2 regions of the Paenibacillus sp. EKM212P genome follow, and region 1 is predicted to be linked to the other one. Evidence: a T-box and tRNA genes for the amino acid it is inferred to sense, from the RefSeq annotation. Region 1 holds a T-box; the other holds one or more tRNA genes.
The links. The T-box of region 1 lies ahead of leuS (leucine--tRNA ligase). A T-box ahead of a tRNA ligase gene usually reads a tRNA of that ligase, here a tRNA-Leu.
Positions count from the first base shown of each region.

Region 2: it has a tRNA-Leu gene. The T-box ahead of leuS (leucine--tRNA ligase) is inferred to sense a tRNA for this amino acid. The anticodon was not compared.

Region 1 covers NZ_JAAMNR010000004.1:195,647-200,663, reverse strand. Annotated here, with positions in the region: gene G9G54_RS13390 (class I SAM-dependent DNA methyltransferase) at 1-416, shown strand, start outside; gene G9G54_RS13385 (tautomerase family protein) at 489-878, opposite strand; T-box leader at 1,063-1,319, shown strand; gene leuS (leucine--tRNA ligase) at 1,381-3,819, shown strand; gene comER (late competence protein ComER) at 3,800-4,645, opposite strand; gene G9G54_RS13370 (ComEA family DNA-binding protein) at 4,941-5,017, shown strand, end outside.
Region 2 covers NZ_JAAMNR010000001.1:478,352-483,368, reverse strand. Annotated here, with positions in the region: gene G9G54_RS02255 (YkvI family membrane protein) at 1-257, opposite strand, end outside; gene G9G54_RS02250 (DedA family protein) at 398-1,003, shown strand; gene G9G54_RS02245 (xanthine phosphoribosyltransferase) at 1,088-1,660, shown strand; gene G9G54_RS02240 (hypothetical protein) at 1,762-2,106, shown strand; gene G9G54_RS02235 (hypothetical protein) at 2,247-2,468, shown strand; gene G9G54_RS02230 (carboxymuconolactone decarboxylase family protein) at 2,587-2,916, shown strand; gene G9G54_RS02225 (hypothetical protein) at 3,059-3,595, opposite strand; tRNA gene G9G54_RS02220 (tRNA-Leu) at 3,818-3,902, shown strand; gene msrA (peptide-methionine (S)-S-oxide reductase MsrA) at 4,182-4,694, shown strand; gene G9G54_RS02210 (divergent polysaccharide deacetylase family protein) at 4,820-5,017, shown strand, end outside.

The sequences.
Region 1 (5,017 bases):
ATTACTTGTTGGAGGAAGAAGATATAATTTCTACTTTTCGTAGAACTCATGCTGGACTGAAGCCTGGCGGAACCTTCTTGTTCGATGTGCATCATCCGCAGACGTTTTTACGTTATGATGAAGAGCAGCCATTCGTACTGGATGATCGCTCTATCTCATATATCTGGACATGTGCGTTGGACACTCCCCGTTGTGAAATTGAGCATCATCTTAGTATCTTTGCGAAAGCAGAACATGAAGGACGCGATCTGTATCAGCGTTTCGAGGAAATTCATGTACAGCGTGCCTATGATCCAGACTGGATGAAAGCAGAATTGTCCAAAGCAGGTTTTCGTGATGTGAAGGTATATGCGGATTTTGAATGGGTAGAAGCAGAAGATGACGCGGCGAGACTGTTTTATGTTGCTGTAAAATAGTGAAGACTCATTGAGCAAATTTAGGAAAAGAAAGACGCTTTTCATGATGACATGAAGGGCGTCTTTTTGCACTCATATATTCACTTTATAGTTCAACTGAAGCTCATCACCCGGTACACCCCGAATACCCCAGTTCTGTTTGGGCGTTTCAAATATAGTAATCTCAAGATCCTGTGGAGCAATGCCAAAATGGTCCATAATTCGTTGGAATAACAGCTGGATGAGCTGCTTCTTAGCTTCTGTCGTTCTGCCTTCAAAGATACTGATTTCAATAATGGTGTACGCCTCAGAGCGACCATCGGCATATATAAAGTCTTCCTGATCCATAGGGAAAAAACGATGAAACCTCTTGTCTGGAGGGTATTTGAATGCATCCACCACAGCAGAATGAATCACCTCTGAAAGCTGCTTTTTGATTGGATTTAGAGCTTCTTTTATTCCGAAAATTTTAATCTGTGCCATGTCTCAGCTCACCTTTCTTATCTCAACTCAACTCAATTTGCATCAATTTAATTCGAAGTTATTATAAAACATTCGTATGCATGTGTCATGAACAATTAGTATGAAGAGGGTCTTTAACACCAAAGATAGTCCTTATTTGACTTTTTTCGCGGTTTTCAATATAATAGTGCCATTATTAACGGTTAAACAATCGCTGATGAGGAATAGTAGCTTTGTCTGGACATATAGAGAGCCGGCGGGTGGTGCAAGCCGGTTGACAGCGCAAAGTGAACTCGCCTCGGAGATATGCGTCCAACGCAGGAACGCCTTTACAGGTGCTTGTATCCTGTTATTAACCCGCATCGGATCACCTCCGTTATCAGGTGCAAAGGGAGTAGAACGCGAAGAACGCTTTCTGCTAACTAGGGTGGTACCACGGGAATATAACCTCTCGTCCCTAGCGCTGACACGCTACGGGATGCAGAGGTTTTTTTGTTGCATACCGTTTGAGGAGGAAAAGACAATGACAGACACACAGCCGAAGCACGGCTATCAACCGCAAAGTATTGAACCAAAATGGCAGAAATATTGGGATGAGAACAAGACGTTCCGCACCGGGGAAGAGCCGGGCAAACCGAAGTTTTATGCTTTGGATATGTTTCCGTACCCATCTGGAGCCGGCCTGCATGTAGGCCACCCAGAGGGCTACACAGCTACGGATATTGTTTCACGTTATAAAAGAATGCGCGGCTACAACGTATTGCATCCGATGGGTTGGGACGCCTTCGGTCTGCCTGCCGAGCAGCATGCGCTGGATACAGGGGAGCACCCACGCGAAATTACGGTGAAAAACGTAAATAACTTCCGCCGTCAAATCAAATCGCTCGGCTTCTCCTACGACTGGGATCGTGAAATCAGCACGACGGACCCTGATTATTACAAATGGACACAGTGGATCTTCATCCAGCTGTACAAGCGCGGCCTTGCATATGTAGCTGAAGTACCCGTGAACTGGTGCCCAGCGCTGGGAACAGTGCTGGCGAATGAAGAAGTTATTGACGGTAAGAGTGAGCGTGGCGGTCATCCGGTCGTCCGTAAACCAATGCGTCAATGGATGCTGAAAATTACGGAATACGCGGATCGTCTGCTGGATGATCTGGAGGAACTGGATTGGTCTGAGAGTATTAAGGATATGCAGCGGAACTGGATCGGTAAGTCTACCGGGGCTGAGGTTCGTTTTCCAATTGAAGGCTATGACGAGCAACTCACAGTATTTACAACCCGCCCAGATACACTGTTCGGCGCAAGCTACTGTGTGCTGGCACCAGAGCAGGAATTGGTGGATATTATCACTACGCCTGAGCAAAAGGATGCTGTACAACAGTACCGTGAACAAGCTGCTCGTAAAAGCGATCTGGAGCGTACGGATCTGGCCAAGGATAAAACAGGCGTATTCACAGGAGCTTATGCAGTGAACCCGGTGAACGGCGAAAAGCTGCCGATCTGGATTGCTGACTATGTACTGGCAGGCTACGGAACTGGAGCGATTATGGCTGTACCTGCTCACGATGCGCGTGACTGGGAATTTGCCAAGCAATTCGGATTGAATATCATTGAGGTTGTCCAAGGTGGAGATGTGGCTAATGAGCCATATACTGAGGATGGACCGCATGTCAATTCAGGCCCGCTGAATGGACTTACCAACGAGGAAGCGATTCCGAAGATGATTGAATGGCTGGAAGCCGAGGGCAAAGGACACGGCAAAGTCACCTACCGCCTGCGTGACTGGCTGTTCAGCCGTCAACGCTATTGGGGCGAGCCGATTCCGGTAATTCATCTGGAGGATGGAACGATCAAAACGGTTCCTGAGGACCAACTTCCGCTCGTACTGCCGGAGATGGACAATATCAAGCCTTCAGGTACAGGTGAATCCCCGCTGGCGAACGCAACAGATTGGGTGGAAACCATTGATCCTGAGACAGGTATGAAAGCACGCCGCGAGACGAATACAATGCCGCAATGGGCAGGAAGTTGTTGGTATTACCTGCGCTTTATTGATCCGAAAAATGACAAAGAGCTTGTATCCAAAGAAAAACAGCGTGAATGGATGCCTGTTGATTTGTATATTGGCGGAGCGGAACATGCGGTTCTTCACTTGCTGTATGCCCGTTTCTGGCATAAGGTACTGTATGATATCGGCGTAGTGGAAACGAAAGAGCCTTTTTATAAGCTGGTCAACCAGGGTATGATTTTAGGCAACAACAATGAAAAAATGAGTAAATCACGCGGTAATGTCATTAATCCTGATGATATTGTCAATACGTTTGGCGCCGATACGCTGCGTATTTATGAGATGTTTATGGGGCCGCTGGAAGCGACCAAGCCATGGAATGAGAATGGGGTAGAGGGAGCACATCGTTTTCTGTCCCGCGTATGGCGCCTGTTTGTTTCCGAGGATGGTAGCCTGAACGATAAAATTACAAATGACGGCGGTAGCGATGAGTTCAATCGTACTTGGCATAAAACGCTGAAAAAAGTAACCGAAGATCTGGATGCGCTGCGTTTCAATACAGCGATCAGCCAGCTGATGATCTTCACCAACGATGCATACAAAGCAGACCTTCTGCCGCGTGCAGCAATGGAAAACTTCGTGCAAATGCTGTCGCCGCTTGCACCCCATCTGGCTGAGGAATTGTGGCAGCTGCTGGGGCACAATGATAGCATTACCTACGCGGCTTGGCCTGCTTATGATGAAGCATGGACGGTGGACGCCGAAGTGGAAATTGTTGTGCAAGTAAATGGTAAAATCGTACAGCGTGCAACGATTGCCAAGGACCTTGATGCTAAAGCGATGGAGGCATTCGCTGTGTCGTTGGACAATGTTCAGCAGGCACTGGCCGGCAAAACGATCCGCAAGGTAATTGCTGTTCCAGGTAAACTGGTTAATATTGTTGCCGGTTAATCGGCTTTAAGCCGAAGGAGACATCTACCTTTTGCATGTCCTCTTCATACTTGTTGTGCGTGGCCTGTATTAGCTCGGGAAAGACGCTATGCAGGCTGATGTCCAACAATGCGAGAGCTTCGGCGGTAATACCTCCCGGAACCGCCACTCTGGCCTGTAACTCGGCTGGTGTCATCCCGCCTTCCGTGAGCAGCTTTCCAGTGCCGATGATCATTTCACCGGCCAGGGCGCATAGCTCCGTACGGTCTATACCTGTAGCTTGAACTGCGGCTTGAATCCACTGGTCCATAAAAAAGGCCAAGAAAGCAGGACCACAACTCGAAAAATCCGACGTGATCCGAGTATAAGATTCTTTAACCCGAATCGGCCTGCTGATGTGGGACATAAGCTCTTCCAGAAGGGTGCGATCCTCCTCTGTAATCCGGCTTCCATGGATGCACAGTGAGGCTCCGCTGCCCACTTGGTGGGTGATACTTGGAATAATTTTGGATACTTTGGCTTTCAGTGCATGTTCCAAAATACGAATCTGCACCGGGCTTGTGATAGATACGACGATTTGCTCTTCTGTAATGACGTCGCGTATTTCATCCGTTACGGCTTTTGATTCCAGCGGCTTCACACAGATAAACAGAACATCACTTTCCGCTGCCGTTTCACGGTTGCTTTGGGCTGCATGCAAACCTGGATAGCGACGGGCTAGCTCGGTTACCTTGGAATGCGTTCGATTGCTTGCTGATATTTGCTGCGGCTTGAGTGCGTTAGAATTAATAAAAGACTCAATTAGCAGACTTCCCATGCTGCCAGTCCCGATAAATCCAACTTTCATTGTTCAACGTCCTCCTTTCATACTTTGCGGTATAGACGCTGTGCTGTCAGCTGTCATTCTTCTTAGTGTATGCGCCTGGTCTTGGCCGACATGACGAATTTTATGTCTGAGCATGTTAGATCGTCCCCGGGGTCGTACCACTTTTTTGTGAAAATGCTCACAGCGAGACCGTATGGAGGTTGTTTGCACCCTCCGGTTTAACGGGAATTGGACAGACTTGCTCTGTTTGATTGAGACGGTGTTTTCAGTCGGCTCAATTTCCCGAAATCCATGTGGAGTAGGGGACGATACGGAAATGAAACGTGTATGGACAGGAACAGCGATAACGCTTGCTGTAATCGGGAGTGGACTTATTTTATTTGCCGGAGGACA
Region 2 (5,017 bases), on a different contig from region 1:
ATCCATTTCCCGGCATTGGCTCCAAAAAGATGTTTGTTCAGGTCCTCGTAGGATTTGGCTGAAATATCATGAGCGATCAGCATCATTTTCGTACCCAACCATACAAATATGATTGTGGATAGCATAATAGTGAGTGTAGCCCAACGACCATACTGCGTAAAAAATTGCAGAATTTCTTGTCCGGTAGCAAATCCGGCACCGACGATTGTACCGATGTATGTAAAAGCAATCTGAAAAACATGAATATTACGTTTCATCTTCAGTCCCTCCTTGCCTGCTTGAATAACGCTGCAGCGAGCATATAATACAAACTATGTTCAACTGAAATAGGACATGACTGGATGAGACTGAAAATAATTAAAGTGAATTAATGAATAGCTTGACGGGAGCGTAATTTATGGGTCAAATCCTTGCATGGATACTGGAATACGGATATTTGGCAATGTTCGGCTTGCTTGCACTTGGAGTAGCGGGTATGCCGATACCCGACGAAGTGCTAATGATCGCCTTCGGCGGGCTCGTGTCTCAAGGGCACTACAACTTCATTGCTGCACTGGCAGTCACATTTTTCGGTAGTATGACGGGTATGATGCTTAGCTACACACTGGGGCGTCTGCTGGGCAAACCACTTTTGCATCGATACGGAAAATGGGTGAGGCTTACGCCTTCTAGGATTGCCTCTTCTGAAAATTGGTTTGGGCGCTATGGTACCTGGGGAATCCTGTTTGGATATTTTGTCCCCGGCTTGAGACATGTATCCTCATATCTGGCAGGTACAACCCGTTTAGGCGTTTTCCGCTATATCAGTTATGCATCAGCAGGAGCTTTGCTGTGGTGCGGTACATTTTTGGGAATTGGACATGCGGTGGGCATGCATTGGGAGCAGGTGGCGAAGCTAATGGAGAAGGTGACGCATCAGGTAGGGCTGGTCGTTATTCTTATAATCGTTGTGGGAGGAATCACCGCATGGTTCTGGAACAAGCGTAAAAAAAATGTCACATGACCGCATGGAAAGTAGCTATAGCTTGAAAGCGGCGGGTGAAGTATGGTACTTTTACCGCATAGGATTGCCGTGGGAGGTCATGTAATGGAAGTATTAAAGAAACGAATTTTAAATGAAGGCGTGATTGCATCAGATCAGGTGCTGAAGCTGGATGGTTTGCTTAATCACCAGGTTGATCCAGAACTGACAATGGCAATGGGACGAGAGTTTGCAGCACGTTTCCGGGAAGAGAAGATTACCAGAGTAGTGACCGTGGAGTCCTCAGGCATTGCCATCGGGTTTGCGACAGCATTGGAATTGGGTGTACCGTTGGTATTTGCTCGTCGTAAAAAGACCCTATTAGCTGATCCAGACGCGCTGTGTGAACGTGTACCTTCGTTTACAAAAGGTATTGTTACGGATATTATGCTGTCTCGTCAATTTATTCACGAAGATGACCGTGTTCTGTTCATTGATGATATTATTGCTAATGGTGATGCGGCGCGAGGTATGGTTAAAATCATTCAACGCTCTGGAGCGGAGTTGGTTGGATTTGGTGTCGCGGTGGAAAAAAGCTTTCAGGCCGGAGCGAGAACCATCCGTGAGCAGGGTATTCGTGTAGAGTCATTGGTCAAAATTTCGTCGTTAGCTGACGGCAAGATTGAGTTTGCTGAATAGTAACAATTCAAAACTCCTGATCCTTATTTCTAATAATAACCTTTGCATGAGCTTCAATTTCGCTTATAATATAGATAAGGTTTTGGAGAGGAGGCAGCAACATGGGGAAAGAACAATTGACCGAACAGTTTTTTCTGGAAAAACTGGCAGCGGCTAAAGTACACTTTGAGCGTGCCTTGGATTGTAAGCATACGGAATTCGACGATTTGTATCCCTATATGATTGAACATCCTCAGTTTTTTTGGTATAAACGCTATGTGGCCTGGTCTGAGTTGTTGACGTTGGTTAACCTATGCGAAGAATTGTCCTTCTCTTGGAAAGAAGAATTTACTGCTCACCAAGTGGAGTATGTAGATCAGCGAGTGTTGTCTGCACAAGTGCTGGACTTCTGGTATGAGAAGAACGATACAAAAGAACATGATCACAGTGTGAATCAGTCGGGATAATTTGTCGCTATGTTGGCAATCCATATAAGTAGTAAGAGAGAAGAGACCTAAATGATTCGTTTAGGTCTCTTTTTAAACTTTTTTCATGTATATAGAACCATGATCGTTATGTTAAAAAAGTGAATAAGGAGGGGACAAGGATGATTATGGACGAAGAATTGGATGCTTATCGACTCTCCGGTGAAAAGGTGCGTGTCGTACGCGATGGATTGGAGTCCAACGATGTTGTGGGCATTGTACTGGCATGGGATGAGGAACAGGTGCTTATTCGTCGCCAGAATCGACGTGTGGTCAAATTGGATCGCAGCTATACATACCAGTCATTCAGCGAGCCGCGTTACAATCCGATAGATCTGGATTAGGAATGGGTTCTCAAATGAGTGTTGGATAAAAATAACTGGGTGATTCATTAGGCATACAGAAACTCTAAATCGGACACAGTAATGAAGGAAAATCCAACAGAGAGGACGTGCTGTGTCAATGACGGTTATGGACGAAAAAGTACATGCATACAAGGATCAAATCAGCCATTTGGAAGATCGGTTGCCCGAGGTAGTTCATGCATATCATCGCTTTACCGGAGAGTGCTTTCAAGCCGGCAGCCTAGATGAGAAAACCAAGCAACTGATTGCGCTAGGCATTGGCTTATTTGCCAACAATGAAGTATGCACGTTTTATCACGTGGACGAGGCGCGGTCCAAAGGAGCCAGTGATCAGGAAATTATGGAGACCATTGCTGTAGCCGCAGCAGTAGGTGGAGGACATGCTCTAAGCCAAGGGGTAACGCGTGTACAGAAGGCGTTGCAATAAGGCGAATCATTAATTGATGAGCTTATACTTCGTCATAGCGGTTATAGATCGATTTGGATATATGATGAATATGGAAAGGAGCTTCCGAGCACAGTTGGTGTCTGCGGAAGCTTTTTTCTTTTGCGTATTGGTTGTGCGGGGATTATGCTCTTCTGCTTGCGGCAAAAGCAGCAGGGCGAGACGTTTTACGCTTATAAGCCAAAGAGGATGTAACCAAACTTCGTTCAACGATGCGTAGAGGTTTGGATGTTGAATTGTTTGGTAATTCGGGGCGATGTTTCTCTAGTAAAGGAAGGGCAGCTGTATGGGGCATAGAGGTTGAGAGCCCGAGACATGCTCGCATCCGTTCATACATTTCTTTGCGGAACGCTGGCATTGCCATACTGAACTGCTCTTTATTGCCTTTACTTATATAGGTGGCGTGAACGCCGGAGTGGTTTTGTTGTATGTCCAGAACATGAATGTGATATTTATTAAATTCATGTTTTATTTCAGACAGCAGGATCCCGGTACGATCTACACCTGCATTAACCATTTCGACATAAAGATCAGGGGTTTTCAGCATACCGCTTTCTTCAAGAATTAGGCTGTCCCGCTCAAATACTTTTTGAATAAAGGTAAGGAGCAGATAACTTTTCACAAGAGACCATTCATGCTGAGTAGTATCTGAAGAGATCATTACCATTCACCGCCTTAGGAAAATGTGATGATAATTCATAACCGAATGAAGAAAAGGAACCTTCGTTCCTGAGAACTTATGTTCTTGTTTTAGTTTATTATTCCTTTTTTATCAAGAGGAAATTAACAAATATAAAAGGTTTGACATCTTGATATGAGCATGGTATGATCTATCTTGTCGCTAAGAAAGATTGATCTTTCGAGGATAAACGACAACTTATATGCGGTCGTGGCGGAATTGGCAGACGCGCACGGTTCAGGTCCGTGTGGGCTAACCCCCCGTGGAGGTTCGAGTCCTCTCGACCGCATCTATTAGAAAAGGTCTATAAAATTGCTCTCGTAGCAGTTTTAGAGGCCTTTTTCTTATATTTCCGGGGATTTGCTCATAGTTTAAGCTGAACACGTTTCTTGTCTTCCCGCAAACTATGGATTTCCATAAAGGATTCTGACAAATTACTTGATTTCTTTTAGGTGGAATTTTTGCGAATTCCTCAAGTTCATAAACAATTCTTTTATAAGGTTATCTTTTAAGATATGATAGAAAATAACGCACTTTATGATGAAGTTATTGAAAGGTTGGATGTAAGATGGAGAAAGCGACTTTTGCAGGTGGATGCTTCTGGTGTATGGTGACTCCGTTTGAAGAGCAGCCGGGCATTCATGGCATTGTGTCAGGATACACTGGAGGAACGATTCCTGATCCGACCTACGAGCAGGTTAAAACAGGAACTACAGGTCACTACGAGGTGGTGCAGATTACTTTTGAACCTGAGCTGTTTCCTTATGAAAAGCTGCTCGAATTATATTGGCCGCAAACAGATCCTACCGACGGGGAAGGTCAATTTCAGGACCGGGGTACACAGTATAAACCCGCAATTTTTTATCATACAGAGCAGCAACGTGAGCTTGCACAACAGTCCAAGGAGCAGTTGGCACAAAGTGGACCCTTTGATAAGCCAATTGTAACGGAGATTCTTCCTGCTTCGATTTTTTATCCTGCAGAGGATTATCATCAGGATTACCACAAGAAAAACGTGAAGCACTATAAGGAAGATCGGGCCCAATCAGGTCGTGATGAATTTATTGATAAGAACTGGTAAGCGGCTTTATTATACGTTTCTACGCACGATAAGGCAGATCAGGGAGTATTCCATGAATCTGCCTTATACATATTTAGACGACGTTACTCACACAATGAAGGGACAGAGAAGGAGGCTGACCCGCAATGAGTACACGACGGAAGCTGCACATGAGAAATATAATAAAAAAGGCTTTAAAGGAATCTCGCGCTCGGAAAGAGCCAGCTTATGTACCTGTATTCCATTCAAGCTCCAAAATGCGAAGAACCGTAGTACTCTGTATTTCGGTATGCATGTTATTGATGGTCTGTAGTACTGGTGTTGCAGAAGCAATAGACAAACAG